Linked DNA regions of Exiguobacterium sibiricum 7-3. The protein of the gene in region 2 interacts with the protein of the main gene of each other region in a pairwise test. Links are inferred from orthologs where the notes say so. Each region holds a gene or a part of one and is shown on either strand. Other genes may lie near its edges.

Region 1 (3,392 bases), 1.1 Mb from region 2 along the record:
CAGGAATGACCTTCAGGAAGGTCATTCCTGCTCTTTTTTGATGAAAACATCAGTTTTCGCCTAGAGATGTTTCAATCATAAAGAACACAGGGTACAGTCATAAGAAAAACTTATACATTTATGACTGAGAAATTGGGAATTCGAAACGCACTAACCTAAAAGAAGTAGTAATATAATAACTAAGGCAAACACTTTTGACATACAGGCCTTCGTTAAGAGTTGTGTTCGCACTGGAAGGAACATGACAATTACCGAATTTTTATGTCATACGATTTGAAAGCGCTAACAGGTAGAGAGCTGGAAAAGTACAGATTTTTTGTACAAAGGGTGAAATGAATGAAACGGGGGGAACCGTACATGGCAAGCCGGGAACAGGAAACATTTTATGGACCAAACCTTGGATACATCATTGAATTGTATGAACGCTTTTTAGAAGATGCTTCTTCTGTTGATGAAGAAACACGGGCCTATTTCGAGCAAAATGGTGCTCCGGTCGCAGAATCAGTGACTCAGCAACCGATCGAAACGGGAGATTTCGAAAAGTATTTGTCAGCGAGTCGCTTAGCGGATCAAATTCGAGCGAAAGGTCACCTTGCGGCTGACATCTATCCGCTGAAAGATCATCCGCGGGAAACAGAACTGCTCGAACTTCGTCAGTTCGGATTGACAGAAGCCGATTTACGCGGCATGCCGGTCACGCTCGTTTGTCCGGAGCCACCGGGACATCTGTCGGATGCCTATGAAGGGATCGAGCATTTAAAAGCCCAGTACACAGGGGCTGCGGCTGTTGAATTCCAACATGTCGACGATTTGGAAGAAAAGAAATGGTTACGCCAAAAAATTGAACAAGGTGCGTTGACGGCACGTTTATCAATTGAACAAAAAAAGCAGCTCTTTAAAAGATTGGCTGAGACGGAATTATTTGAAAAATACCTCCATAAGACGTATGTCGGACAGAAACGGTTCTCGATTGAAGGACTCGATGCGATGGTCCCATTGCTCGATACGATCGTTGGACATCTGATTGCGAATGGGTCGGAAACGATTAACATCGGAATGGCGCATCGGGGACGATTAAATGTCTTAGCGCACGTTTTAGGCAAACCGTATGAAATGATTTTTGCAGAATTCCAACACGCGCCAAACCATGACTTGGTTCCTTCGGAAGGTTCGATCGGGATCACATATGGTTGGACAGGGGACGTGAAATATCATTTAGGGTTGAACCGGAAAATGGAGCAACAATCGAGTAACGTCCGGATGACGCTTGCCAACAACCCGTCTCACCTCGAGTTCGTCGATCCTGTCGTTGAAGGATTCACACGGGCAGCGCAAGATGACCGTTCGCAAAAAGGGGCACCTCGTCAGGAGCAGGGAAAAGCCGCTGCCATCCTCATTCATGGAGATGCCGCCTTCCCGGGGCAAGGAATCGTCGCTGAAACGTTGAACCTGACGAATTTGAAAGGATATAACACAGGCGGAACGATTCATATCATTGCCAATAATACGATCGGCTTTACGACGGAACCGACGGATTCACGGTCGACCCGTTATTCAAGTGATTTGGCGAAAGGGTATGAAATTCCGATTTTCCACGTCAATGCAGATGAGCCGGAAAGTTGTTTAGCCGTAGCATTGCTTGCCAGCGAATACCGGGCGACATTCAACAAAGACGTCTTGATTGATTTGATCGGATACCGTCGTTTCGGACATAACGAGATGGACGAGCCGATGAATACCAACCCTGTACTCTATGATTTAATCCATAAGCATGATTCAGCACGTGTCTTATATGCGAAACAACTGGTTGAACAAGGGGATGTCTCAAAAGAAGATGTCACGACAATTGAAACGGACATCAATGACATGATGAAAGCGGCTCGTGAGAAGGTCCCGAATGTCGAAAAAGAGTACGGTGGAGTCATGCCGGATGTCGTCTTCAAGGGCGTTCCTCACGTCGAAACCGGTGTCGCAGTTGAAAAATTGACGGCTTACAACGAACAGTTGCTCGAATGGCCAAGTGGATTCAGTGTTTTCCATAAACTTGAAAAAGTGTTGAAACGCCGGACCGATGCGTTGACGACGAAAAACGGCATCGACTGGGGTCATGCGGAAACATTGGCATTTGCTTCGATTCTTTCCGATGGCACGCCGATTCGACTCAGTGGTCAAGATTCGGAGCGGGGGACGTTTGCACAACGAAACATCAATCTGAATGATGTGAAGACAGGCAAATCGTTTTCACCGATGCACAGCTTGACTTCAGCAACAGCATCGTTTGCCGTTTACAACAGTCCGTTATCAGAAGCGGGTGTTCTCGGATTCGAATACGGCTATAACGTCTTTGCACCGGAAACACTTGTTTTATGGGAAGCGCAGTACGGTGACTTTGCGAACTCCGGTCAAGTCATCTTTGATCAGTTCATCTCGGCAAGCCGTGCCAAATGGGGACAGACATCTGGACTTGTCATGCTGTTACCGCATGGTTATGAAGGACAAGGACCGGAGCATTCCAGTGCCCGTCTCGAACGTTTCTTGACACTGTCAGGTGAGAAGAACTGGACGGTCGCTAATGTCTCAAGTGCAGCCCAGTATTTCCATCTGCTTCGCCGTCAAGCTGCGATTCTTGGGAAAGAAGAAGTACGTCCGCTTGTCGTCATGACGCCGAAAAGCTTACTCCGTCATCCACTCGCAACCTCTGATTTATCCGAACTGACAGACGGTTCATTCAAACGAATCGTCGAACAAAACGGACTGGGACAATCACCGGAACAAGTTGAACGGATCGTCTTCTGTAGCGGTAAGGTCGCGATTGACTTAGCAGAAGCTGTCTCGAAATCAGACGATGATTTCAACTGGTTACACATCGTCCGGATTGAAGAAATCTATCCGTTCCCGGCTAAGCAGTTAAATGCTTTGCTCGAACGTTATCCGAACGTCAGTGAATTTGTCTGGGTTCAGGAAGAACCGAAAAACATGGGCGCTTGGACATACATCGAACCACGTCTTGAATCGGTTGCCATCAATGGGATTACAACTGTTCGTTACATCGGTCGTCGTCGACGTTCGAGTACGGCGGAAGGTGATCCGACTGGCCACAAAGTCGAACAAGCGCGGATTCTAACAGAAGCCTTGACACGAACGACAGTCGATCAACCAAGCACGTCGGCTACTTCCGAAACAAATGTCTAATCTAAAATCAAGTGGGGTCAAACACGAAAAGTCTTAGGGGGACGAATTAACATGGAAATCAAAGTGCCAGAACTTGCAGAATCGATTACAGAAGGTACAGTCGCATCATGGTTAAAACAACCAGGCGATCAGGTAGAAAAAGGGGAAGCCATCGTCGAACTGGAGACAGATAAAGTCAACATCGAAGTACCGTCAGACGA
Region 2 (4,004 bases):
ACTCTTTTAACGTTTGACCGGCCGCGCGGCCGAGTTCCGGTAATTTCTTCGGTCCGAAGATGATGAGGGCGACGACACCGATCAAGGCGATGCTTGCCGGTCCAATACCAAGTGTTAACGGGATTAAGTTTTCCATTATGATTTCACTCCTTCAGCTGATTGCGAATAATGCTTCATGAAATAGACGAGCGACTGCAGCTCGATTGACAGATCGATGTGATGCACCCGGACATGGGCCGGTACATTCAACCGGGCCGGTGTAAAGTTCAGAATGCCGGTCACACCGTACTCAACTAACTCATCCGCCACTGACTGGGCGAACTGGGACGGTACCGTCAAGATGGCGACATCGACATGGTTCGCTTTGATTTGTTCTTTCATATCCGACACATGATAAATCGGAACGTCCTGCGTCGTCGTTCCGACCTTGTCTTCATCGGCGTCAAACGCGATGACGATACGAGTACTATTATTCTTTAAAAAGTTATAATTTGCAAACGCTGTTCCGAGATGTCCGACCCCGATTAAGGCGACATTCGTGACCTCGTCTTGGTTGAGTGTCTTTCGGAAAAATGTTAACAAATGTTGAACATTATAACCGTACCCTTTTTTCCCTAACGCCCCAAAGTAGGAAAAGTCACGACGGATCGTCGCGGAGTCGACTTTGACCGCTTCGCTGAGCTCTGCTGACGAGACGCGCAGCTTGCCGGAGTTATAGAGACTCTGGATAAAACGATAATATAACGGCAGTCGTTTCGCCGTTGCTTGTGGTATTTTTGTGTCTGGCCCATTCATACTGCAGTTCCCCCTTCGGCCACGTTCTGACGTGGCACCCAAATCAATGCAAAGAATTCTACTCCCCTTGATTGTAAACCACTTCACATAGAGTAACAAATATTATATTCGGCAGGATTTTTCGTGATAGACTAAAGGGTGGAAGGATGGATGGATATGATTCTCTTACAAGTAAACCAACTCTCAAAATCATTCGGCGTAGAGCCGATTTTAGACAATATTAAACTCGAAGTACAGGAACGGGACCGGATCGCCCTCGTCGGACGAAACGGTGCCGGAAAATCGACACTTTTAAAAATCATCGCCGGGGAGCTGTCACATGACTCGGGGGAGATCATGAAAAGCAAGGAAGTCCGGATTGGTTATCTCGCGCAGGACAGCGGACTCGAGTCGAACGAATCGATTTGGAACGAGATGCTGACCGTCTTTGAGCATCTGCAGGATCAGGAACGGGCGCTTCGCCGGATGGAAATCGAAATGGGCATGGAGCACATATTAAATGATCCGACTGCCTATGACCGTCTCCTGAAAACGTATGATCAAGCGCAACACGACTTCTCGGAAGCCGGCGGCTATCAGTTCGAAGCCAACATCCGCTCTGTCTTACACGGGATGCGTTTTTATCCGGACGATTATTCCCGCCGGATTCAGACGCTTTCTGGTGGACAGCGGACCCGGCTTGCCCTGGCGAAGATGTTGCTCCAGGCACCGGAACTGTTGATTCTCGATGAGCCGACCAACCACCTCGACATCGATACGTTGTCTTGGCTCGAAAGCTACTTATCCGGTTACCGTGGTGCCGTCTTGATCGTTTCCCACGACCGCTACTTCCTCGATCAAGTCGTCAACGTCGTCTATGAATTGTCCCGGAACGTGTCGCGGAAATTCACCGGCAACTATACGAAGTATCTCGAACAAAAAGCGGCACTGTACGAACAGGAAATGAAACAGTTCGAACAGCAACAGGAAGACATCGCGAAGATGCAGGACTTCATCCAGCGTAACATCGCCCGTGCGACGACGACGAAACGGGCGCAAAGTGTCCGCAAGCGTCTCGAAAAAGTCGACCGAATCGACCGTCCGGACGGTGACGAACGCAGTACGGTTCTGTCATTCCCGATTGAAAAGCAGAGCGGCAATGATGTCCTGCAGGTCAATCAACTCGCTGTCGGCTACGAAGAAGCCGTCTCGAAAAACATTACGTTCCGGCTGCAACGTGCGGAATCACTGGCGCTCGTCGGACCAAACGGAATAGGCAAGTCGACGTTACTGAAAGTGCTTGTCGGCCGTCTCAAACCGCTGTTCGGTGACTATCGTTTCGGTACCGGTGTCTCAATCGGCTACTACGATCAGGAGCAGGCGGAACTGAATGACCGCAACCGTGTCATCGATGAGATTTGGAACGAATGGCCGTTGATGCGCGAACAGGAAGTCCGGTCCGTTCTCGGGCAGTTCCTATTCAGCGGCGATGATGTCTTCAAGCTCGTCCATGAATTATCGGGCGGTGAACGCGGACGTCTGGCGCTCGCGAAGCTGAAGTTACGGAAAACGAATCTGCTTGTGCTGGATGAGCCGACGAACCACCTGGATCTTGATTCGAAAATGGTCCTCGAAAACGCACTCGTCGATTACGAAGGCACCTTGCTGTTCGTCTCCCACGACCGTTACTTCATCGACCGGGTTGCGACCCGCGTCATCGAGATGAGTACAGACGGTGTGACCGATTACCTCGGTGACTACTCGTATTATATGGAGAAAAAAGCCGAGAAGGAAGAAATCGCCCGTCTCGAAGCGGAAGAAGCGAAAGCAATCAAAGTCGCGTCGACAAAGACGATTGACAAGGAAGCCCAAAAAGAAGCACGTAAAAAGAAACAGCAACTCGAGCAGCTCGAACAAGAAATTGAACGGTTAGAAAACCGGTCGGTTGAAATCGAACAGTTGTTGTGCGAACCGGAAGTCTTTAATGATATTCCGAAAGCGACCGCCCTTTCGGCAGAGCGCGATCAGATTGATGTCGACTTGCTCGATTTGATGGAACAGTGGGAGTCGTTCCACTGATGCGCTCGAAAAGTTATCTGATCAATCTGATCCAAGGATTATTGTCCGGCGTCCTCTACTTCGTCCCGATGTATGCGGACTATGTCTCGGCTTTCATTCGTCCGGATGCGTTTAATGCCGTTTATCCATTGTTCATCTTAATTTCCTGTATGATTGGTCTTGTCATCCAAACGTGGAGCGGACTGTTCATCAGTTTATTGTCCGGTCTGATCTGCACGTTGTTGACGATTCAGTCGTTCGTCGAACTGAATGATCCGATGATCATCATGTATTACGGCGCTGTCTCACCACTGGTCGCCTTTTTGATCAGTTGTGTCGGAATCTGGGCGCTTGCCGTCCTGTTTTATCTGCTGGACGGTTTCCAGTACAGTAAACGCCATAACATGGAGTAAGCAACAAAAATAGACGAGGAAAGCGGATATCGAATCTGCTTTCCTCGTCTATTTGTATGGCGTTGTCTTATTTCGTAGGGCGGGCAATCGTGAAGATTTCACCAATCTTGGCATAATCATTTCCGGCGAGACGGGCAATTGCTTTTAAACCGTCCGCATCAATCCGGAACGACTCCTCGAGTTCATCTGCGACATGGTATCGAATGACTTCGCCGATCAATAAATCAGCTGCCTCCAGCTCAACGTGTTGTGTCAGCTTCAGTTCAAAGCGAACCTTCGCTTCCGCAACTGCCGGGACGTCAATCAAATCACTGTCGATCAGTGTCAGATTCGTCCGCTCCAGTTCACTTTCACCGTAAGCGAGCGGGGCTGCCGTTTCGTTGACCGCTTCGACGATCTCTTCACTGACGATATGGATGACATATTCTTGATTCAATAAGATGTTTTTAGCGGTGTCTTTTTCGCCCTGATCCGTCTTTTGAACGGCAATCAACAGTTGCGGCGGATGGCTCGAAGCGACGGTGAAGAACGAAAACGGGGCGGCATTGACCGTTCCGTCCGCTCCTTTCGTCGTGACAAAGGCAATCGGTCTCGGGATGATACTCCCGATCAACAATTTATAATTTTCTTTTGGACTGAGTGACTGTGCATCAAACTTCATCTTTTTACCCGCTTTCTCTGATCACCCGAGCATGGCTGCGAGTGAATAGTCTCCGGCACCAATCAAGGCGACGCCAAGGGCGATGACGATCAGTGCCA

Evidence for each region. Proteins that work in one complex are often made in the same cells at the same time.
Region 1: the proteins of P402_RS0102435 (region 2) and P402_RS0107765 interact in binary tests that used the Escherichia coli proteins (3 or more experiments, as listed by UniProt). The link is inferred for Exiguobacterium sibiricum 7-3 from one-to-one orthologs.

The regions. Positions count from the first base shown.
Region 1 is NZ_KK211190.1:1,352,521-1,355,912, forward strand. It holds P402_RS0107765 (2-oxoglutarate dehydrogenase E1 component), read left to right. Parts: upstream 1-336; coding sequence 337-3,192; downstream 3,193-3,392. Other genes in the region: odhB (2-oxoglutarate dehydrogenase complex dihydrolipoyllysine-residue succinyltransferase), read left to right, coding at 3,244-3,392. UniProt on the Escherichia coli protein: E1 component of the 2-oxoglutarate dehydrogenase (OGDH) complex which catalyzes the decarboxylation of 2-oxoglutarate, the first step in the conversion of 2-oxoglutarate to succinyl-CoA and CO(2).
Region 2 is NZ_KK211190.1:268,239-272,242, reverse strand. What follows is about bases 435-3,402. They hold P402_RS0102435 (ABC-F family ATP-binding cassette domain-containing protein), read left to right. Parts: upstream 435-951; coding sequence 952-2,853; downstream 2,854-3,402. Other genes in these bases: P402_RS0102425 (flavin reductase family protein), read right to left, coding at 3,313-3,402; P402_RS16690 (hypothetical protein), read left to right, coding at 2,853-3,245; P402_RS0102440 (redox-sensing transcriptional repressor Rex), read right to left, coding at 435-795. Outside these bases: P402_RS0102445 (twin-arginine translocase TatA/TatE family subunit), read right to left, coding at 1-136; more of P402_RS0102440, read right to left, coding at 136-434; more of P402_RS0102425, read right to left, coding at 3,403-3,906; P402_RS0102420 (DoxX family protein), read right to left, coding at 3,928-4,004. UniProt on the Escherichia coli protein: Genetic data indicate it may be involved in ribosome assembly or function.